One region of the Kosakonia sp. Marseille-Q7440 genome, then DNA from elsewhere that is predicted to be linked to it. Evidence: predicted binding sites of a transcription regulator. Region 1 holds the regulator's gene; the other holds the start of a gene.
What was found. The regulator PurR, encoded in region 1, represses purine synthesis genes. The targets are predictions, from matches to a motif close to CANGCAAACGTTTGCNTG.
Positions count from the first base shown of each region.

Region 2: purH (bifunctional phosphoribosylaminoimidazolecarboxamide formyltransferase/IMP cyclohydrolase) is a predicted target of PurR. The motif match lies at 5,782-5,799, and genes of this name have one in related genera.

Region 1 is NZ_CBCPLT010000001.1:1,830,139-1,841,625, reverse strand. It holds gene nemA (alkene reductase) at 47-1,141, shown strand; gene gloA (lactoylglutathione lyase) at 1,237-1,644, shown strand; gene rnt (ribonuclease T) at 1,736-2,392, shown strand; gene ACWPW2_RS08475 (omptin family outer membrane protease) at 2,422-2,817, opposite strand; gene ACWPW2_RS08470 (omptin family outer membrane protease) at 2,849-3,367, opposite strand; gene ACWPW2_RS08465 (Grx4 family monothiol glutaredoxin) at 3,595-3,939, opposite strand; gene ACWPW2_RS08460 (C40 family peptidase) at 4,273-5,118, shown strand; gene ACWPW2_RS08455 (MFS transporter) at 5,163-6,332, opposite strand; gene cydH (cytochrome bd-I oxidase subunit CydH) at 6,499-6,588, opposite strand; gene purR (HTH-type transcriptional repressor PurR) at 6,886-7,911, shown strand; partial or broken gene punR (DNA-binding transcriptional activator PunR) at 7,908-8,841, opposite strand; gene punC (purine nucleoside transporter PunC) at 8,954-10,150, shown strand; gene cfa (cyclopropane fatty acyl phospholipid synthase) at 10,448-11,487, shown strand, end outside.
Region 2 is NZ_CBCPLT010000001.1:29,022-40,508, forward strand. It holds gene hemE (uroporphyrinogen decarboxylase) at 1-77, shown strand, start outside; gene nfi (deoxyribonuclease V) at 87-767, shown strand; gene ACWPW2_RS00160 (YjaG family protein) at 801-1,391, shown strand; gene hupA (nucleoid-associated protein HU-alpha) at 1,578-1,850, shown strand; gene ACWPW2_RS00170 (DUF1481 domain-containing protein) at 1,863-2,555, shown strand; gene purD (phosphoribosylamine--glycine ligase) at 2,764-4,059, opposite strand; gene purH (bifunctional phosphoribosylaminoimidazolecarboxamide formyltransferase/IMP cyclohydrolase) at 4,075-5,664, opposite strand; rRNA gene ACWPW2_RS00185 (16S ribosomal RNA) at 6,234-7,775, shown strand; tRNA gene ACWPW2_RS00190 (tRNA-Glu) at 7,860-7,935, shown strand; rRNA gene ACWPW2_RS00195 (23S ribosomal RNA) at 8,138-11,044, shown strand; rRNA gene rrf (5S ribosomal RNA) at 11,240-11,355, shown strand; gene ACWPW2_RS00205 (YjaA family stress response protein) at 11,454-11,487, shown strand, end outside.

The DNA.
Region 1 (11,487 bases):
TTTATTTCATCTTTTACTAGTCGACCGGTCTATTCAGGAGTTGTTTATGTCCAGTAAATTATTTACGCCGTTGAAAGTCGGTGCCATTACCGTACCGAACCGCGTGTTGATGGCGCCCCTGACGCGCCTGCGCAGTATTGAACCGGGCGATGTTCCGACGCCGCTGATGGCCGAGTACTACCGCCAGCGCGCCAGCGCCGGGCTTATCATCAGTGAAGCGACGCAAATCTCCGCCCAGGCCAAAGGCTATGCGGGTGCGCCGGGTCTGCACAGCGACGAGCAGATTGCCGCATGGAAAAAGATCACCGATGCAGTCCATGCCGATGATGGCCGCATTGCGGTTCAGCTGTGGCACACCGGCCGTATCTCTCACAGCAGCTTACAGCCGGGCGGTGCCGCACCGGTTGCGCCGTCTGCGATAAGCGCAGGTACCCGTACCTCGCTGCGTGATGAAAACGGCAACGCCACCCGTGAAGATACCTCCATGCCGCGCGCGCTGGAGACCGATGAGATCCCGGGCATCGTTAATGATTTCCGCCAGGCCGTCGCCAATGCGCGCGAAGCTGGTTTTGATCTGGTTGAGCTGCACTCTGCCCACGGTTACCTGCTGCACCAGTTCCTTTCACCTTCAGCTAACCAGCGTACCGACCAGTATGGCGGCAGCGTTGAAAACCGTGCGCGCCTGGTGCTGGAAGTGATTGACGCGGTGTGTGAAGAGTGGAGCGCCGATCGCATCGGTATTCGCGTCTCGCCAATCGGCTCTTTCCAGAACACCGACAACGGCCCGAACGAAGAAGCTGACGCGCTCTATCTGATTGAAGAGCTGGGTAAACGCGGTATCGCTTACCTGCACATGTCCGAGCCGGACTGGGCGGGCGGTGAGCCCTACAGCGAAACGTTCCGTGAAAAAGTGCGTGCGCGCTTCCACGGCCCGATTATCGGCGCTGGCGCATACAGCGTTGAGAAAGCGGAAGACCTGATCAACAAGGGGCTGATCGATGCCGTGGCGTTTGGCCGCGCCTATATCGCCAACCCGGATCTGGTAAAACGCCTGCAGCTGAAAGCGGAACTCAACCCGCAGCGCCCGGAAAGCTTCTATGGCGGCGGCGCGGAAGGTTACACCGACTACCCTTCTCTCTGAGAAGCGGATTGAGATTTGATAGCGGCCCGGATCGGCCGCTATACTAAAACCGTGTTTCGAACCGGAACGTTAACGCATTCATAAAAGAGGATATTATGCGCTTACTTCACACCATGCTGCGCGTCGGCGACCTGCAACGCTCAATCAATTTCTACACCAACGTGCTGGGCATGAAACTGCTGCGCACCAGCGAAAACCCGGAGTACAAATATTCGCTGGCTTTTGTCGGTTACGGTGATGAGAGCGAAGAAGCGGTGATTGAGCTGACCTACAACTGGGGTGTCGACAGCTATGAGCTGGGCACGGCGTATGGTCACATCGCGCTGAGCGTAGAAAACGCGGCGGAGTCCTGCGAAGCGATCCGCAAAAACGGCGGCAACGTCACCCGTGAAGCTGGCCCGGTTAAAGGCGGCACCACGGTTATCGCCTTCGTTGAAGATCCGGACGGTTACAAAATCGAACTGATTGAAGAGAAAGACGCCGGACGCGGTCTGGGTCACTGATCCCCCCGGGCGCGCAATGCGCCCGCTGTTTTACATCTTTCCGTAAAATTTGCCATAATGCGCTGCCCTTTTTTCCTATCAAGAGATCCTGATGTCCGATAATGCTCAACTGACTGCTCTGTGCGACCGTTTTCGCGGTTTTTACCCTGTGGTAATCGATGTTGAAACCGCCGGGTTTAACGCCAAAACCGACGCCCTGCTGGAAGTCGCCGCCGTTACGTTAAAAATGGATGAGCAAGGCTGGCTGATGCCTGACAGCACCCTGCACTTTCACGTTGAGCCATTCGAAGGAGCTAATTTACAACCAGAAGCGCTGGCGTTTAATGGGATCGACCCGACGAACCCGCTGCGCGGCGCGGTGAGCGAATATGACGCCCTGCACGCCATTTTTAAACTGGTGCGCAAAGGGATGAAAGAGCAGAACTGCAACCGTGCGATCATGGTGGCGCACAACGCGACCTTCGATCACAGCTTTATGATGGCCGCCGCCGAGCGCGCGGCGATGAAACGCAATCCGTTTCACCCCTTTGTGACCTTTGATACCGCGTCATTAAGCGGGCTGGCACTGGGTCAGACCGTGCTCTCTAAAGCCTGCGCGGCTGCCGGTATCGACTTTGACGCTACCCAGGCGCACTCGGCCTTATATGACACGGAGCAGACCGCACGGCTGTTTTGTGAAATCGTTAACCGCTGGAAGCGGCTTGGCGGCTGGCCGCTGCCGACGCCAGAAGTCGATTCAGAAGCCTGAAAAAAACCGGTCTGTTGACCGGTTTTTTATTAAAAGTGGTAGACCAGCCCGGCGGTGGTGAGCAGCGCGGAGTGTTCTATCCCGGCGCTATCCTTGAAAGAGGCGCGCGCATAGGTACCGTCCCTGGAGAAGATGGCGGTATTGGTCCCTTTTTTGTTTAACGTGCGATCCCACGTGCTTTCCAGATAGAGCTTTACCTGCTGCGTGACGTAATAGCCGACGTTAGCCGAAAGGGAAAAGCTATGCTGGTGCCGGGTAGTATCCCTGAAGGTGATGCTGCGTAAGTAGTGCTGGTCTGTCGCTTGCGCTCTTACCCAGCGGCTATATTTCAGACTGGTTCCTGCTTCAACATTGCCATAGCGATAACGACCGGTCAGGCCAACATAGGGTATGTTGAAACGCTGTGAATATCCGAGAACTTTCACATCATCGAAACGGCCAACCTTTGCGCCATTATTACGGCTGAACGTGCCGCCGTGCGCCGTGCGCCGTGAAGCTGGTTCGGCTTTGCCGATAACCGCCCATCACGCCAAGTCGCCAGTCAGGCTGGTGAACGAGCCAGCCCGTCAGATGGAGATCCCACTGGTTAGCGAAATTGAGCCACGTATGAGGGTGAGAGCTATGGTCGATCCATCGGGTTTGCGATGCCTGCTGCCAGTCGTAATCATCCATCTTGCTGCCACTGTGCGCGACAGTTGTCCATCCGGACGCACCGACAGTGAGCCATGACTGCACCGGCCACTCGATAGAGCCCTGCACCACGACAGCGTGACGATAGCGCCAGTCTAGCTGGCTGACTTTGCGTCCGCCCTCATCGGTATCGTAGACCCGCTCCTTCGCCGTTCCGCTCAGGGTGCCCAGTGAGAGAGTGGTCACCACATCTTCCCTGCTTGCCAGCGGCTGCTGCTGAGCCGTTACTGAAAAAGCAAAGAGAAGCGTCATCAACGTAATTATCTTGTCTATTTTTTTCATCATTCATCCTGAATTAAGGCAATCCTGTTCACAGCTTGTCATCAGAAAAAGCATGCCTGGGTTTATCAAAATTCTTAAAATAGGATAATTAACAATGGGTTACACTTAAATCCGCACAGTAATACCCAATAATTTTGGTTAAGTCAACACGCCGTGAGCAGGTGACAGGCAATAAAAAAGGGCTCATGTCGAAACATGAGCCCTTTCCAGGCAGAGCCAATAACTGCGGGTTATTCGGCGTCCGGTACGCCTTTATATTTAGCGGCAGCCTCTTTGATCAGCGGCTGCAATTCGCCACGCTGATACATTTCGATAATGATATCGCAGCCGCCAACCAGCTCACCCTCAACCCATAGCTGCGGGAAGGTTGGCCAGTTTGCGTATTTTGGCAGTTCGGCACGGATATCCGGGTTTTGCAGAATATCCACATAGGCAAAACGCTCGCCGCATGCAGAGAGCGCCTGTACCGCCTGGGCGGAGAAACCGCAGCTTGGCAGTTTCGGCGAGCCTTTCATGTACAGCAGAATCGGGTTCTCAGCGATCTGGCGCTGAATTTTCTCAAGAGTCTCACTCATTGTCTTTGCTTCCTTCAACTTCTTCTACGGCAGAGATCGAACATTGTAGCGGGTCAGGCTGGCTTCGGAAAATAACATTTTATTCAGCGCGCGGATTTAAGGTGTTACAGGCACGATAAGGTAAAGGTGACTTAAGCCAACCCGGCGCGGTTCAGGCGGCGGAAAATCCGTTTTTAGCGAAACGTTTTGCTCGTTTTTTTGCGCTTGTTAACGAAACGACGCTATAGATGCAAAAACAGTATTAACGTTTGGGCTTTTTATAGATTAGAATCGACGAGTTTTTTAAATCATACGCAAGCATTATAGATGCCTGCCCTAACAGGGGATTGCTCAGTGGCGCGGATACCAAAAGCTTCAATCACGCTCTGTGCTTTGTTGTTCACCACGTTGTCTTTCACGCCATTAGCGAGCGCTTCTGAACAAGCGCCAGCCTCGGCCGTGCAAAAAACACATCTGGCGAAAGCATCCGAACGTAAGAAAAAAAACAGTTCTACAAAAACAGCAAAGAAAAGCAGTGGCACTCCAGCAGAAAAAGCCAGCAGTAAAAAAACCGCAAAAACCAAAACGTCGACCAAATCGATAAAAAAGAAAAACAGCGCTACCCCGCAGAAAACCGCTAAAACTCCCTCGCGTCGTAAAGCATCCAGTTCACAGAAAACCGCAACCGTTAGCTGGACTGAGAAGTGTACGCCGCGCAAAGGCCACAAGCCGCACTGTATTAAAGTGAAAAGCAGCCAGGCGGGCACGCTGGCAGACGTGCATAAACTGCGCGTGCAAAAAGTGCAAAAAACCGCGATGTCGAAGCTGATGAACCAGCTTGGCAAACCCTACCACTGGGGCGGTACCTCGCCGAAAACCGGTTTTGATTGCAGCGGGCTAGTCTATTACGCCTATAAGGATCTGGTGAAATTCCGTATTCCGCGTACCGCCAATGAGATGTATCACCTGCGTGATGCCTCACCGGTTAACCTGCGTGAACTGGAGAGCGGCGATCTGGTCTTCTTCCGCACCCAGGGCCGCGGCACCGCCGATCACGTTGGCGTCTACGTTGGCAACGGCAAATTTATCCAGTCACCGCGCAGCGGCCAGGATATTCAGGTCACTTCATTAAGCGAAGATTACTGGCAGCGCCACTATGTTGGTGCGCGCCGCGTGGTCACGCCGAAAACCATTCGCTAATCCCCTCTCCCACCTGCCGCTCGCGCGGCAGGTGTTACTTCGCCTTACTCCGCTGCCGCGCAGACGCGCGACGCTGAATCACGCCCGGAGAAGAGCACCAGCAGCAGCCCCAGCCCGGCAATAATCGCCCCCATCACCGGAACGAAGCTGTAGCCGAGGCCGCCGGAGATCACCGCCCCGCCTGCCGCCGCGCCAAGGGCATTACCGAGGTTGAAGGCGCCAATATTGACCGATGACGACAGCCCCGGTGCTTCATGGGCAACACGCATCACGCGCATCTGCAACGGCGGCACTACCGCGAAGGTTGCCGCGCCCCACACCACCATGGCGATCGCCGCACCGATCTCACTGCGCGCCAGCAGCGGGATAGCCAGCATGATGGCAATCAGCAGCAGTAAAAAGCCTTTCAGCGTGCCGGTTACCGAGCGGTCCGCCAGTTTCCCACCCAAAAAGTTACCAATCGAGAAACCAACGCCAATCAGCACCAGCATGGCGGTGACAAACACCGGCGTGGCATCCGTCAGCGTGCGCAACACCGGTGAGATGTAGGTATAGAGGGTAAACATTGCCCCGGCACCGAGCACGGTGGTCAGCAGCGCCGTCAGCACCTGCGGGCGCATCAGTACCGCCAGTTCGTTGCGCACGTTGGGTCGCGCGCCCGCGCCGCCTTTCGGTAATGAGAAGAAGAGCGAGACCATGGAGATCACCCCAAGCCCGGCGGTTGCCATAAAGGACATGCGCCAGCCGATGGTCTCCCCAAGCCAGGTGGCGGCGGGCACACCGCCGATATTGGCGATAGTCAGCCCCATAAACATCGTCGCCACCGCGCTGGCCTGCTTCTCTTTCGCGACAACGCTTGCGGCAACGACCGAGCCAAGGCCGAAGAACGCGCCGTGATTAAGGCTGGTGATAATACGGGCGATCATCAGGGTGGCGTAATCCGGCGCAATGGCAGAGAGCACATTGCCGACGGTGAAAATAGCCATTAAGAAAATCAGCGCATTACGACGACCGCGATGGGAAAGCAGCAGCGTCATCAGCGGCGCACCCACCATAACGCCAATGGCGTAGGCGCTGATCAGCATCCCCGCCGCCGGAATAGAGACCCCAACGCCCTGCGCAATCACCGGCAGTAACCCCATCGGCGAAAACTCAGTGGTGCCAATGCCAAAGGCACCAATTGCCAGCGCAAGCAGGGGGAAATTTATTTTCATCTTTTGACTCCGAAATGGACATGCCGACCCTCTACCGGGTCGCGAAAGGCAAAAGTATGACAGGTGTCACAAAAAACAGAAGTGAGCGTACGGAGAAAAGTTTATTGCGCAACGGGTAACAATGGGGACGCAAGAACCGAGGGAGAGGGCTCTCCCTCGCATCAGATCAATGCAGTGCAGCGGTCAGCGCGCCGAAAACGATCAGGCTCAGAACGATGACGGTGGTGAAGAGTGAATACTTAAGATCGGTGCTCATCAATTTTTCTCCATTTAATTTCCCCACAAAAAGTGAGCCTGCGCATTTTTGCACAAATTATCTGAAAAATCTTGCGCGAATTGGCAGCAGAACCGTTTTAATACTTCCCCTTTTGCTCAAGATCAGACAAAATTCGACGCTAAATTTATTAGCGTACCGGCCATTGACTCCCCTCCTGACGTCCAGTGTCGTTTTCCCGGCGTACCGCACTCACTTTGATGGGTTCAGGGTGATTAAAGGCAAACGTTTACCTCAAGAATTATCAGGAGCTTACGATATGGTCTGGAGTAATATCTGATGGCAACGATTAAAGATGTCGCGAAACGAGCAAACGTTTCCACTACAACCGTATCACATGTAATTAACAAAACCCGTTTTGTCGCCGAAGAGACGCGCAACGCCGTCTGGGCGGCAATCAAAGAGCTGCACTATTCGCCAAGCGCCGTCGCGCGCAGCCTGAAAGTGAATCACACCAAATCGATTGGTCTGCTGGCAACCAGCAGTGAAGCGGCCTACTTTGCCGAGATCATCGAAGCGGTTGAGAAGAAGTGTTTCCAGAAGGGTTACACGCTGATCCTCGGCAACGCCTGGAACAGCCAGGAGAAGCAGCGCGCCTATCTGTCGATGATGGCGCAAAAGCGTGTCGATGGCCTGCTGGTGATGTGCTCTGAGTACCCGGAAACCGTGCTCACCATGCTTGAGGAGTATCGCCATATTCCGATGGTGGTGATGGACTGGGGCGAATCGAAGGCGGACTTCACCGATTCGGTGATCGATAACGCCTTCCAGGGCGGCTATATGGCCGGCCGTTACCTGATCGAGCGCGGCCATCGCGATATCGGCGTAATCCCGGGTCCGCTGGAGCGCAACACCGGCGCAGGCCGTCTTGCCGGTTTTATGAAGGCGATGAACGAGGCGATGATCAACGTGCCGGAGAACTGGATTGTGCAGGGCGACTTTGAGCCGGAGTCCGGCTACCGCGCCATGCAGCAGATCCTCGGCCAGTCCTCGCGCCCCACCGCGGTCTTCTGCGGCGGCGACATTATGGCAATGGGCGCACTCTGCGCCGCCGATGAGATGGGGTTGCGCGTGCCGCAGGATATCTCCGTCATTGGCTATGACAACGTGCGCAACTCGCGCTTCTTTACCCCGGCCTTGACGACGATTCATCAGCCGAAAGACTCGCTGGGCGAAACGGCATTCACCATGCTGCTCGATCGCATTGTGAATAAGCGTGAACAGTCGCAGTCGATTGAGGTGCATCCGCGCCTGGTGGAGCGCCGCTCGGTGGCCGATGGCCCCTTCCGCGATTACCGCCGTTAATCCCCTCCCGCGGGAGCCTTACTCCGGCTCCCGCAGCCACTCCTTATTCAACGTTTCGCTGTCCCCCAAGTAATCGAGCAGCCAGTTCAGTGCAGGTGACGCCTCGTTTTGTTGCCATGTCAGGCAGCAGGCGGCATCCGGAAACGGGTTTTCCAGTTCAAGCGCCACCCAGTCACCGCTATCGAGCCTCGGGCGGGCAAAATGGGCTGGCACCATCCCCACACAAAGCCCCGCCGACAGGCACGCTTCCGACGAGGCCCAGTCAGGCACCATCACCCTTTTCTGGTTATCCAGCAGCCAGGTAATACGCTTTGGCAAAGAGCGGGAGGTATCCTCCTGAATCAGCGACGGCCAGTTGCGCAACGTCTCATCGCTTAACGGACCGTCGAGCTGCGCCAGCGGATGCTGACGTGAGACGACACACTTCCAGCTCAAAGTGCCCATATCGCGAAAAGCATAGCGCCCCCCGACGGGGATCGCCTGCGTAGCGCCAATCGCCAGTTCAACACGGCCATCGGCGAGCGCATCCCAGACGCCGTTGAACACCTCCTGGTAGACAACCAGCTCGACATCGCTGAAGTGACGGTAGAAATCGACGATCATCTGCCGGGTGCGCGCGGGTTTCACAATGTTATCGACAGCAATCGGCAACTGGCCGCGCCAGCCATTGGCGATCTGCTGACACTGCTGGCGGGTGATCAGCATTTTTTTGATAACAGATCGCCCCTCCTTTAAAAACCAGACCCCGGCGGGGGTGAGTTCCACATCGCGGTGGCGGCGCATAAACAGCGGCACCGCCAGCCACTCCTCCAGCTGGCGCACGGTGTAGCTCACCGCCGAAGGCACGCGGTGCAACTCCTGCGCCGCGCCGCTAAAGCTGCCGTTACGCGCTACGGCATCCACCACTTCAAGGGAGTATTCTGACCACATATTCTGCCTGCAAAATTTTTGAAACCAATGTGCAAATATTAGCGTTTCACAACCAGGAAAGCACTCCTTACACTTCCCCACCCTGATTACCTGCAATTAAAGAGAAATGAGAATGCAACCTGGCAAAGGATTTTTAGTCTGGCTCGCGGGCTTAAGCGTGCTGGGCTTTTTAGCCACCGACATGTACCTGCCCGCTTTCAGCGCGATTCAGCAAGATTTAAACACCTCTCCCGCCGTGATCAGCGCCTCGCTGAGTCTGTTCCTCGCCGGGTTCGCGGTGGCACAACTGCTGTGGGGGCCGTTGTCGGATCGCTATGGTCGCAAACCGATTCTGCTGATTGGGCTGTCGATTTTCGCCCTGGGCTGTCTTGGCACCCTTTGGGTGCGCGACGCCACCTGGCTGCTGGTGCTGCGTTTCGTGCAGGCCGTCGGCGTCTGTGCCGCTACCGTTAGCTGGCAGGCGCTGGTAACGGATCACTATCCGGCGCACCGCGTTAACCGTATTTTCGCCACCATTATGCCGCTGGTCGGCTTCACCCCGGCGCTGGCCCCGCTGCTCGGTGCCTGGCTGCTGGCCCATATTGAATGGCAGGCAATTTTCGCCACCCTGCTGGCCATCACCGTGGTGTTGATGATCCCGGCTTTCCGCCTCAAATCGCCGGTAAAAAAAGTGGCGCACGACCAGCAGGCGCTCACCTTCCTCGATCTGCTGCGCGCCCGTGATTATCGTGGCAACGTGATGATCTACGCCGCCTGCTCCGCCAGCTTCTTTGCCTGGCTTACCGGCTCGCCGTTTATCCTGCACGAAATGGGCTATGGCCCGTCGGTGATTGGCCTGAGCTATGTGCCGCAGACGTTCGCCTTCCTGATTGGTGGTTACGGCTGTCGCGCAGCGCTGCAAAAATGGCAGGGATCGCGCATGTTACCGTGGTTACTGAGTGGCTACGCCCTGAGCGTGCTGGCGACCTGGGCAGTCGGCTTTATTCCCGGCGTCTCGCTGACCGCGCTGATGATCCCCTTCTGCCTGATGGCGGTGGCGAACGGGGCTATTTACCCTATCGTGGTTGCGCGGGCGCTGCGTCCCTTCCCGCAGGCGACGGGGCGCGCGGCGGCGTTGCAGAATACCCTGCAACTGGGGCTCTGCTTCCTGGCAAGCCTTGTCGTCTCGTGGCTGATCATTACCCCGCTGCTGACCACCACCAGCGTGATGCTCGCCATGGTGCTGCTCGCGGCACTCGGTTATGGCATTCAGCATCGCGCAGGCGAAGAGCAGGATGAGGTGCGTGAGCCCTCCTCCGCGCGCGGGTAGTTGCTGACGGGACTGTCGCTGATGGCGTAATTAGCACGCTATTAGCGACAAGTTGAATCACCTGATATTGAGGCCTATACTAATTTTCGGCTATCTCATAAATACGATAAATATTATGCAGTAACGGGCACCGGAGCGTGCTCGTTTCCCCAAGGAGGGCCTTTTCTGGCAAGGGTCTCTCCCTTCCTCTGTTCTACGTCTGATATCAGCCTCACGGTGCAAACCGTGAGATTTCTCACAAATTCTGCCAGCGTCTACGCTTGTAGAGTTCTGATCGCTATTCGTGATGGAGAAGGTATGAGTTCATCGTGTATAGAAGAAGTGAGCGTGCGGGATGACAACTGGTTCCGTATAGCAAACGAACTGCTGGGCCGCGCAGGTATTCGTATCAACGGCCCCGCTCCCGCAGACATTCGGGTGAAAAATCCTGATTTTTTCAAACGCGTTTTACAGGACGGATCGCTCGGACTCGGCGAAAGTTATATGGACGGCTGGTGGGAGTGCGAACGGCTGGACATCTTCTTTACCCAGGTACTGCGCGCCGGCCTGGAAAAACAGCTTCCACACCATCTCAAAGATACCCTGCGCATTGCCGCCGCCCGGCTCTTCAACCTGCAAAGTAAAAAGCGGGCGTGGATTGTCGGCAAAGAGCACTACGATCTCGGCAACGATCTCTTTACCCGCATGCTCGACCCCGCAATGCAATACTCCTGCGGTTACTGGAAAGAGGCGACTACCCTTGCCGAGGCGCAGCAGGCAAAATTGCGGCTTATTTGTGAAAAATTGCAGTTAACGCCCGGCATGCGCGTGCTGGATATCGGCTGCGGCTGGGGCGGCCTGGCGCAATTTATGGCACAGCACTATGGCGTTCGCGTGGTCGGCGTCACTATTTCGGCAGAGCAGCAGAAAATGGCGCAACAGCGCTGCGCCGGGCTGGATGTGGATATTCTTTTGCAGGACTACCGCGATCTGCGCGATCAGTTTGACCGCATCGTCTCCGTCGGCATGTTTGAACACGTCGGGCCGAAAAACTACGCCACCTACTTTGATGTGGTCGACAAAAACCTGAAGCCGGACGGCCTCTTTTTACTCCACACCATCGGCTCCAGACAGACCGATAACAATGTTGACCCGTGGATCAACCGCTACATCTTCCCGAACGGCTGCCTGCCCTCGGTTCGCCACATCGCCACCGCCAGTGAATCGCACTTTGTGATGGAGGACTGGCACAACTTTGGCGCTGATTATGACCGCACGCTGATGGCCTGGTATGGGCGTTTTCTCGCCGCATGGCCGGAGATCGCCGACAACTACTCCGAACGGTTTAAACGCATGTT
Region 2 (11,487 bases), 1.8 Mb from region 1:
ACCAGGATGTCCCGCCGGAACATGCAGGAGTATTTGTCGAGGCGGTTCACCGTCTGTCGGCCCCCTGGCATCAATAAGGAGCAAATATGGATCTCGCGTCGCTACGCGCACAACAACTTGAACTGGCCTCTTCCGTGATCCGCGAGGATCGTCTTGATAAAGATCCGCCGACGTTGATCGGCGGGGCGGATGTCGGTTTCGAGCAGGGTGGCGAAGTGACGCGGGCGGCAATGGTACTGCTCACCTGGCCTTCGCTGGAACTGGTTGAGTATCAGGTGGCGCGTATCGCCACCACCATGCCCTATATTCCTGGCTTCCTCTCATTTCGTGAGTATCCCGCGCTGCTGGCGGCGTGGGAGATGCTGTCGCAAAAACCCGATTTACTCTTTGTCGACGGGCATGGGATCTCCCATCCGCGCCGTCTTGGCGTTGCCAGCCATTTTGGCCTGCTGGTGGATGTGCCGACCATCGGCGTGGCGAAAAAACGGCTGTGTGGGAAGTTCGAACCGCTGGCCGATGAGCCCGGTGCGCTGTCGCCGCTGGTGGATAAAGGTGAACAGCTGGCGTGGGTATGGCGCAGCAAAGCGCGCTGTAATCCGCTCTTTGTCGCTACCGGCCACCGTGTCAGCCAGGATACTGCGCTGGCGTGGGTGCAGCGCTGCATGAAGGGCTACCGCTTGCCGGAGCCAACGCGCTGGGCAGATGCCGTGGCATCGGGTCGCCCCGCCTTTGCGCGATGGCAGGCAATTCAGCGCGATATCGGGTAAACTGCGGCGCATTACCGTTTTTGAGAAGCGATCATGTTACAAAACCCGATTCATCTGCGACTGGAAAAGCAGGAAAGCTGGCAGCACGTTGTTTTCATGGCCTGTCTGTGCGAGCGCATGTACCCCAACTATGCGCTGTTCTGCCGCCAGACCGGCTTTGGCGATGCGCAGCTCTATCGCCGTATCCTTGACCTGGTGTGGGAAACAGAGACCGTCAAAGATGCGAAGGTCAATTTCGACAGCCAGCTTGAGAAGCTGGAAGAGGGGATCCCCGCCGCAGAGGATTACGATCTCTACGGTGTCTACCCGGCGATTGACGCCTGTGTGGCGCTGAGCGAGTTGATTCATTCGCGTCTGAGCGGTGAAACGCTGGAACACGCCATTGAGGTCAGCAAGACCTCGATCACCACTGTCGCGATGCTGGAAATGACGCAGCAGGGCCGCGAAATGACCGATGAAGAGCTGGGTCTTAACCCCGCTGTAGAGCAGGAATGGGATATCCAGTGGGAGATTTTCCGCCTTTTGGCCGCCTGCGAAGAGCGCGATATTGACCTGATCAAAGGCTTGCGCGCAGACCTGCGCGAGGCTGGCGAGAGTAATATCGGTATAAATTTGCAGCAATGAGACAATAAAACGTGATTTAAGGCCTGTTTTGTCGCGCCTGAAGGCTTCCCTTCTGACCCCCGTCTGGTCTACATTTGGGGGGCGAAAAAAAGTGGCTATCGGTGCGTGTATGCAGGAGAGTGCTTTTGAGGCATTTCCGTCGCACTCGATGCTTAGCAAGCGATAAACACATTGAAAGGATAACTTATGAACAAGACTCAACTGATTGATGTAATTGCAGACAAGGCTGATCTGTCTAAAGCGCAAGCGAAAGCTGCACTGGAATCCACCCTGGCTGCCATTACTGAGTCTCTGAAAGAAGGCGATGCGGTACAACTGGTTGGTTTCGGCACTTTCAAGGTGAACCACCGCGCTGAGCGTACTGGCCGCAACCCGCAGACCGGTAAAGAAATCAAAATCGCCGCAGCTAACGTGCCGGCATTTGTTTCTGGTAAAGCACTGAAAGACGCTGTTAAGTAAGACAGCATGGCAGTGAACAGTTTTGTCGAAGGGGCGGTAACGCCCCTTTTGTCATACTGGCGTCGCCCGCTTTTGCTGGTCGGCGCACTGCTGCTTGCCGCCTGTAGCCACGATTCGTCATTGCCGCCCTTTACCGCCAGCGGTTTCGCCGGCGATCAGGGCGCAATACGCATCTGGCGTAAAGATTCAGGCGGTGAGACCCACCTGCTCTCCGCATTTAGCCCGTGGCATCGTGGGAACACCTCTTTAGCTGAGTATCGCTGGCAAGGCGATGCGCTAACCCTTATCGAACTCAATATCTACGCTAATCCGCCTGAGCATATTCGCGTGCGTTTTGACGATCGTGGCGAGTTGAGCTTTATGCAGCGCGAAGTGAACGGCCAGAAGCAGCAGCTCTCCAGCGACCAGGTTGCGCTTTATCGCTACCGCGCTGAACAGATCCGCCAGACCAGCGATGCGCTGCGTCAGGGACGGGTTGTACTGCGTCAGGGGCGCTGGCAGGCAAATAACACGGTGCAGACCTGCGAAGGGCAGACCGTGAAGCCAGAGCTTGATACGTGGGCGTTAAACCATATTGCGCAGCGCCAGAGCCGTTCGTCGCTGGCGGTGAGCGTGGCGTGGCTGGAAGCGCCGGAAGGGGCGCAGCTGTTGCTGGTGGCGAATGAGGATTTCTGTCACTGGCAGCCGACGGAGAAGAACTTTTAGCGTTGGCGTCATCGGTGCGTTGCCCGATGGCGGCGATGCCTTATCGGGCCTACGAAAAGCGCTTGCACGACAGTGAGGTGCGTTCCGCAGTCCGGATAAGCGCAATGACCACGACACGGTTTTGTAGGCCGGATAAGCGCAGCGCCATCCGGCAATTCGACTTCTGAACGCCGGGTAAGCAAAATCCCACCCGGCCGTGGATCGCGTATTACTTGCTGCCCTGTTCGCGGGCAATCGCGCGGTAACCAATATCGCTGCGGCTAAAGCTGCCATCCCAGTGGATATCGGTCATCAACGCATAAGCGCGCTGCTGCGCTTCGGCAACGGTGTCACCCAGCGCAGTCACGCACAGCACACGTCCACCGTTGGTCAGCACCCGATCATCGTCAGCAAGCGTGGTACCGGCGTGGAACACTTTCCCGTCCGCAACCTCTTCTAACGGCAGGCCGTGGATCTGATCTCCAGTGCGATAGTTACCCGGATAGCCTCCGGCAGCCATCACCACACCAAGCGATGCGCGCGCATCCCATTTCGAGACTTTCTCATCCAGCTTGCCGTCACAGGCTGCCAGGCAGAGTTCCACCAGGTCCGACTGCAAACGCAACATAATCGGCTGCGTCTCCGGGTCGCCAAAGCGGCAGTTGAACTCGATCACCTTCGGGTTGCCCTGCTTATCGATCATCAGCCCGGCATAGAGGAAACCCGTGTAGGTATTTCCTTCTGCCGCCATGCCGCGCACGGTTGGCCAGATGACCTGATCCATTGCCCGCTGGTGGACTTCATCGGTCACCACCGGCGCCGGGGAGTATGCTCCCATACCGCCGGTATTCGGGCCGGTATCGCCGTCGCCGACGCGTTTGTGATCCTGGCTGGTCGCCATTGGCAGCACATGCTCGCCGTCGACCATCACAATAAAGCTCGCCTCTTCGCCGTCGAGAAACTCCTCAATCACAATGCGATGACCCGCATCGCCAAAGGCGTTACCGGCCAGCATATCGTGGACTGCCGCTTCCGCCTCTTCCAGCGTCATGGCGACAATCACCCCTTTACCGGCTGCCAGACCGTCCGCTTTGATGACAATCGGCGCGCCTTTCTCGCGCAGGTAAGCCAGCGCTGGCTCTACCTCGGTAAAGTTCTGGTACTCCGCCGTCGGAATGTTGTGGCGTGCGAGGAAATCTTTGGTGAAGGCTTTGGAGCCTTCGAGCTGCGCTGCGCCTTGGGTCGGGCCAAAAATTTTCAGCCCCTGCGCGCGAAAGGCATCAACCACGCCAATCACCAGCGGCGCTTCCGGGCCAACGATGGTCAGATCGATCTTCTCGCTCTGGGCGAAATTAACCAGCGCCGGAATATCCGTCGCGCTAATCGCCACGTTTTGCAGCGTCGGCTCCAGCGCCGTGCCGGCGTTACCCGGTGCGACAAAGACAGTTTCAACCCGCGCAGACTGGGCCGCTTTCCAGGCCAGCGCGTGTTCGCGCCCGCCGTTACCAATCACTAATACTTTCATTCTCTGCTCCGTGGATTAATGGCGGAAGTGACGCATGTCGGTGAAGATCATCGCGATGCCGTGCTCGTCGGCGGCGGCAATCACTTCGTCATCGCGGATAGAACCGCCCGGCTGGATAACGCAGCTCACGCCGACAGCGGCAGCGGCATCAATACCATCACGGAACGGGAAGAAGGCGTCAGAGGCCATTGCGGAACCTTTCACTTCCAGCCCTTCGTCAGCGGCTTTGATACCAGCGATCTTCGCAGAATAAACGCGGCTCATCTGGCCTGCGCCAATACCGATGGTCATGTTCTCTTTGGCATAGACAATGGCGTTGGATTTAACGAACTTCGCTACCTTCCAGCAGAAGAGCGCATCGCGCAGCTCTTGCTCGGTCGGCTGGCGCTTGCTGACTACGCGCAGCTCATTGGCAGTCACCATGCCCAGATCGCGATCCTGAACCAGCAGGCCGCCATTGACGCGTTTGAAATCGAGGCCCGGTACGCGCGCTGCCCACTGGCCGCAGACCAGTACGCGGACGTTCTGTTTGGCGGCGGTAATGCTCAGCGCTTCCTTTGTGGCAGACGGGGCGATAATCACTTCCACAAACTGGCGAGAGATAATGGCCTGCGCCGTTTCAGCATCCAGTTCGCGGTTGAAAGCGATAATGCCGCCGAATGCTGAGGTCGGGTCGGTTTTATAAGCGCGATCGTACGCATCAAGAATTGAGCCGCCGACGGCGACACCGCACGGGTTGGCGTGTTTCACAATCACGCAGGCGGGCTCATCAAACTCTTTCACGCACTCCAGCGCCGCGTCGGTGTCGGCGATGTTGTTATAGGAGAGCGCTTTGCCCTGCAGCTGCTGCGCGGTGGCAACGGAAGCCTCTTTGATCTCTTCTTCTATATAGAAGGCAGCGTGCTGGTGGCTGTTTTCACCGTAGCGCATATCCTGCTTCTTAATAAAGTTGAGGTTCAGCGTGCGCGGGAAGCGGCCGGCTGGCTCTTTGCTCTCGCCATGATAGGCGGGCACCAGGCTGCCGAAGTAGTTGGCGATCATGCTGTCGTAAGCGGCGGTGTGCTCAAAGGCTTTGATCGCGAGGTCGAAACGGGTCTCCAGCGTCAGCGAGCCGTCGTTGGCATCCATTTCATTAATGATGGTGGTGTAGTCGCTGCTCTTAACCACAATGGCGACATCTTTATGGTTCTTCGCGGCGGAGCGCACCATGGTCGGGCCGCCGATATCGATATTCTCAACGGCGTCTTCCAGCGAGCACCCTTCACGGGCAACAGTCTGGGCGAAGGGGTAGAGGTTAACCACTACCATATCGATTGGTGCGATGGCGTGCTGCGCCATGATGTCATCATCCTGGCCGCGACGACCGAGAATGCCGCCGTGCACTTTCGGGTGCAGGGTTTTTACGCGTCCATCCATCATTTCCGGGAAACCGGTGTAGTCGGAGACTTCGGTCACCGGCAGGCCTTTATCTGCCAGCAGGCGAGCGGTTCCGCCGGTAGAGAGCAGTTCGACGCCACGCTGGGAGAGCGCCTGGGCGAATTCGACGATACCGGCCTTATCAGAAACACTGAGCAGGGCGCGGCGGACTGGACGACGTTGTTGCATGGTAAATCCCCTGGATTTGACTTTAACAGAGAGCGTTAGCTGAATTTTCGCTTCTTTATTATGGGAAGATTCAGCTAACACCCCAGGCAGGGCGGATTAATTTTGCGCGGGCATTGTAACGAAAACGTTTGCGCAACGCTCGGGAATTTTTCCACTTTTGGCGCTTTGTGGATAACTCTGTGTGTAAATGCGTATAAGGGCGGCTTTTGCTGTGGAATGCAGCAGTCAGTCATTTTTATGTCATTTTTCTATTGCGGGGTGCGGAGAACTCCCTATAATGCGCCTCCATCGACACGGCGCTAAGCAAACAACAGCTTGCAGCGACGTTAAGTCGGAAGAGAAAAAATCCTGAAATTCAGGGTTGACTCTGAAAGAGGAAAGCGTAATATACGCCACCTCGCGACAGAGCGCTGAAGCGCGTCGCAACTGCTCTTTAACAATTTATCAGACAATCTGTGTGGGCACTCAGGTGACATGGATTCTTAACGTCCTCGGACGATAAATGAATACCAAGTCTCACGGGTGAACACGTAATTCATTACGGTTTAATTCGATGAGCATCAAACTTTAAATTGAAGAGTTTGATCATGGCTCAGATTGAACGCTGGCGGCAGGCCTAACACATGCAAGTCGAACGGTAACAGGAAGCAGCTTGCTGCTTTGCTGACGAGTGGCGGACGGGTGAGTAATGTCTGGGAAACTGCCTGATGGAGGGGGATAACTACTGGAAACGGTAGCTAATACCGCATAACGTCGCAAGACCAAAGAGGGGGACCTTCGGGCCTCTTGCCATCAGATGTGCCCAGATGGGATTAGCTAGTAGGTGGGGTAACGGCTCACCTAGGCGACGATCCCTAGCTGGTCTGAGAGGATGACCAGCCACACTGGAACTGAGACACGGTCCAGACTCCTACGGGAGGCAGCAGTGGGGAATATTGCACAATGGGCGCAAGCCTGATGCAGCCATGCCGCGTGTATGAAGAAGGCCTTCGGGTTGTAAAGTACTTTCAGCGGGGAGGAAGGCGATGCGGTTAATAACCGCGTCGATTGACGTTACCCGCAGAAGAAGCACCGGCTAACTCCGTGCCAGCAGCCGCGGTAATACGGAGGGTGCAAGCGTTAATCGGAATTACTGGGCGTAAAGCGCACGCAGGCGGTCTGTCAAGTCGGATGTGAAATCCCCGGGCTCAACCTGGGAACTGCATCCGAAACTGGCAGGCTTGAGTCTCGTAGAGGGGGGTAGAATTCCAGGTGTAGCGGTGAAATGCGTAGAGATCTGGAGGAATACCGGTGGCGAAGGCGGCCCCCTGGACGAAGACTGACGCTCAGGTGCGAAAGCGTGGGGAGCAAACAGGATTAGATACCCTGGTAGTCCACGCCGTAAACGATGTCGACTTGGAGGTTGTGCCCTTGAGGCGTGGCTTCCGGAGCTAACGCGTTAAGTCGACCGCCTGGGGAGTACGGCCGCAAGGTTAAAACTCAAATGAATTGACGGGGGCCCGCACAAGCGGTGGAGCATGTGGTTTAATTCGATGCAACGCGAAGAACCTTACCTGGTCTTGACATCCACAGAACTTTCCAGAGATGGATTGGTGCCTTCGGGAACTGTGAGACAGGTGCTGCATGGCTGTCGTCAGCTCGTGTTGTGAAATGTTGGGTTAAGTCCCGCAACGAGCGCAACCCTTATCCTTTGTTGCCAGCGGTTAGGCCGGGAACTCAAAGGAGACTGCCAGTGATAAACTGGAGGAAGGTGGGGATGACGTCAAGTCATCATGGCCCTTACGACCAGGGCTACACACGTGCTACAATGGCGCATACAAAGAGAAGCAATCTCGCGAGAGCTAGCGGACCTCATAAAGTGCGTCGTAGTCCGGATTGGAGTCTGCAACTCGACTCCATGAAGTCGGAATCGCTAGTAATCGTGAATCAGAATGTCACGGTGAATACGTTCCCGGGCCTTGTACACACCGCCCGTCACACCATGGGAGTGGGTTGCAAAAGAAGTAGGTAGCTTAACCTTCGGGAGGGCGCTTACCACTTTGTGATTCATGACTGGGGTGAAGTCGTAACAAGGTAACCGTAGGGGAACCTGCGGTTGGATCACCTCCTTACCTTAAAGAACCTTTCCCTGCAGTGTCCACACAGATTGTCTGATGAAAAGTAAAAAGCAAGGCGTCTTGCGAGTGAGACTTTGTGTCCCCTTCGTCTAGAGGCCCAGGACACCGCCCTTTCACGGCGGTAACAGGGGTTCGAATCCCCTAGGGGACGCCACTTGCTGGTTTGTGAGTGAAAGTCACCTGCCGATATATCTCAAACCTGATTCCTGTGTGAACAGTGAGTCATGTCTGAGATATTTGCTCTTTAAAAATCTGGATCAAGCTGAAAATTGAAACACAGAACAATGCGAATTGTTCCGTGAGTCTCTCAAATTTTCGCAACTGAGGGTGTTTTACGAAACATCTTCGGGTTGTGAGGTTAAGCGACTAAGCGTACACGGTGGATGCCCTGGCAGTCAGAGGCGATGAAGGACGTGCTAATCTGCGAAAAGCGCCGGTAAGGTGATATGAACCGTTACAGCCGGCGATGTCCGAATGGGGAAACCCAGTGCAATCCGTTGCACTATCACAGCATGAATACATAGTGCTGTGAGGCGAACCGGGGGAACTGAAACATCTAAGTACCCCGAGGAAAAGAAATCAACCGAGATTCCCCCAGTAGCGGCGAGCGAACGGGGAACAGCCCAGAGCCTGAATCAGCCTGAGTGTTAGTGGAAGCGTCTGGAAAGTCGCGCGATACAGGGTGACAGCCCCGTACACAAAAGCACACAGGTTGTGAGCTCGATGAGTAGGGCGGGACACGTGGTATCCTGTCTGAATATGGGGGGACCATCCTCCAAGGCTAAATACTCCTGACTGACCGATAGTGAACCAGTACCGTGAGGGAAAGGCGAAAAGAACCCCGGCGAGGGGAGTGAAACAGAACCTGAAACCGTGTACGTACAAGCAGTGGGAGCCTCTTTTATGGGGTGACTGCGTACCTTTTGTATAATGGGTCAGCGACTTATATTCTGTAGCAAGGTTAACCGTATAGGGGAGCCGCAGGGAAACCGAGTCTTAACTGGGCGTTAAGTTGCAGGGTATAGACCCGAAACCCGGTGATCTAGCCATGGGCAGGTTGAAGGTTGGGTAACACTAACTGGAGGACCGAACCGACTAATGTTGAAAAATTAGCGGATGACCTGTGGCTGGGGGTGAAAGGCCAATCAAACCGGGAGATAGCTGGTTCTCCCCGAAAGCTATTTAGGTAGCGCCTCGTGAATTCATCTCCGGGGGTAGAGCACTGTTTCGGCTAGGGGGCCATCCCGGCTTACCAACCCGATGCAAACTACGAATACCGGAGAATGTTATCACGGGAGACACACGGCGGGTGCTAACGTCCGTCGTGAAGAGGGAAACAACCCAGACCGCCAGCTAAGGTCCCAAAGTCATGGTTAAGTGGGAAACGATGTGGGAAGGCCCAGACAGCCAGGATGTTGGCTTAGAAGCAGCCATCATTTAAAGAAAGCGTAATAGCTCACTGGTCGAGTCGGCCTGCGCGGAAGATGTAACGGGGCTAAACCATGCACCGAAGCTGCGGCAGCGACACTATGTGTTGTTGGGTAGGGGAGCGTTCTGTAAGCCGTCGAAGGTGTGCTGTGAGGCATGCTGGAGGTATCAGAAGTGCGAATGCTGACATAAGTAACGATAAAGCGGGTGAAAAGCCCGCTCGCCGGAAGACCAAGGGTTCCTGTCCAACGTTAATCGGGGCAGGGTGAGTCGACCCCTAAGGCGAGGCCGAAAGGCGTAGTCGATGGGAAACAGGTTAATATTCCTGTACTTGGTGTTACTGCGAAGGGGGGACGGAGAAGGCTATGTCGGCCGGGCGACGGTTGTCCCGGTTTAAGCGTGTAGGTGTGTGTTCCAGGTAAATCCGGTTCACTTTAACACTGAGGCGTGATGACGAGGCACTACGGTGCTGAAGTGACAAATGCCCTGCTTCCAGGAAAAGCCTCTAAGCATCAGGTAACACGAAATCGTACCCCAAACCGACACAGGTGGTCAGGTAGAGAATACCAAGGCGCTTGAGAGAACTCGGGTGAAGGAACTAGGCAAAATGGTGCCGTAACTTCGGGAGAAGGCACGCTGGTGCGTAGGTGAAGTGACTTGCTCACGGAGCTGAAACCAGTCGAAGATACCAGCTGGCTGCAACTGTTTATTAAAAACACAGCACTGTGCAAACACGAAAGTGGACGTATACGGTGTGACGCCTGCCCGGTGCCGGAAGGTTAATTGATGGGGTCAACCGCAAGGTGAAGCTCTTGATCGAAGCCCCGGTAAACGGCGGCCGTAACTATAACGGTCCTAAGGTAGCGAAATTCCTTGTCGGGTAAGTTCCGACCTGCACGAATGGCGTAATGATGGCCAGGCTGTCTCCACCCGAGACTCAGTGAAATTGAACTCGCTGTGAAGATGCAGTGTACCCGCGGCAAGACGGAAAGACCCCGTGAACCTTTACTATAGCTTGACACTGAACATTGAGCCTTGATGTGTAGGATAGGTGGGAGGCTTTGAAGCGTGGACGCCAGTCTGCGTGGAGCCAACCTTGAAATACCACCCTTTAATGTTTGATGTTCTAACGTGGACCCGTGATCCGGGTTGCGGACAGTGTCTGGTGGGTAGTTTGACTGGGGCGGTCTCCTCCTAAAGCGTAACGGAGGAGCACGAAGGTCAGCTAATCCTGGTCGGACATCAGGAGGTTAGTGCAATGGCATAAGCTGGCTTGACTGCGAGCGTGACGGCGCGAGCAGGTGCGAAAGCAGGTCATAGTGATCCGGTGGTTCTGAATGGAAGGGCCATCGCTCAACGGATAAAAGGTACTCCGGGGATAACAGGCTGATACCGCCCAAGAGTTCATATCGACGGCGGTGTTTGGCACCTCGATGTCGGCTCATCACATCCTGGGGCTGAAGTAGGTCCCAAGGGTATGGCTGTTCGCCATTTAAAGTGGTACGCGAGCTGGGTTTAGAACGTCGTGAGACAGTTCGGTCCCTATCTGCCGTGGGCGCTGGAGAATTGAGGGGGGCTGCTCCTAGTACGAGAGGACCGGAGTGGACGCATCACTGGTGTTCGGGTTGTCATGCCAATGGCACTGCCCGGTAGCTAAATGCGGAAGAGATAAGTGCTGAAAGCATCTAAGCACGAAACTTGCCCCGAGATGAGTTCTCCCTGAGACTTTAAGTCTCCTGAAGGAACGTTGAAGACGACGACGTTGATAGGCCGGGTGTGTAAGCGCAGCGATGCGTTGAGCTAACCGGTACTAATGAACCGTGAGGCTTAACCTTACAACGCCGAAGATGTTTTGGCGATGAGAGACAGATTTTCAGCTGATACCAGATTTGAAGGAACGAACGCTTTTGCACTGAGGCAAGGCGGCAAGTGACGGAAAGGAAGGAGCATACTGAAGTATGTGACTGACTTTACGAGCGCAGCCAACGCCGCATCAGGGTGAAAGAGACGTTCCGGGCACAAAGAATTTGCCTGGCGGCAACAGCGCGGTGGTCCCACCTGACCCCATGCCGAACTCAGAAGTGAAACGCCGTAGCGCCGATGGTAGTGTGGGGTCTCCCCATGCGAGAGTAGGGAACTGCCAGGCATCAATCAAAGCCGAAAGCCTCATGCGAAAGCATGAGGCTTTTTGCTATGCTTTTTCCACGCGTTTTAATCCTCCCCTCACCGCTAAAGGAAGTAGCCATGGTCACGCTTTACGTTCAGCTGTATAAAAACC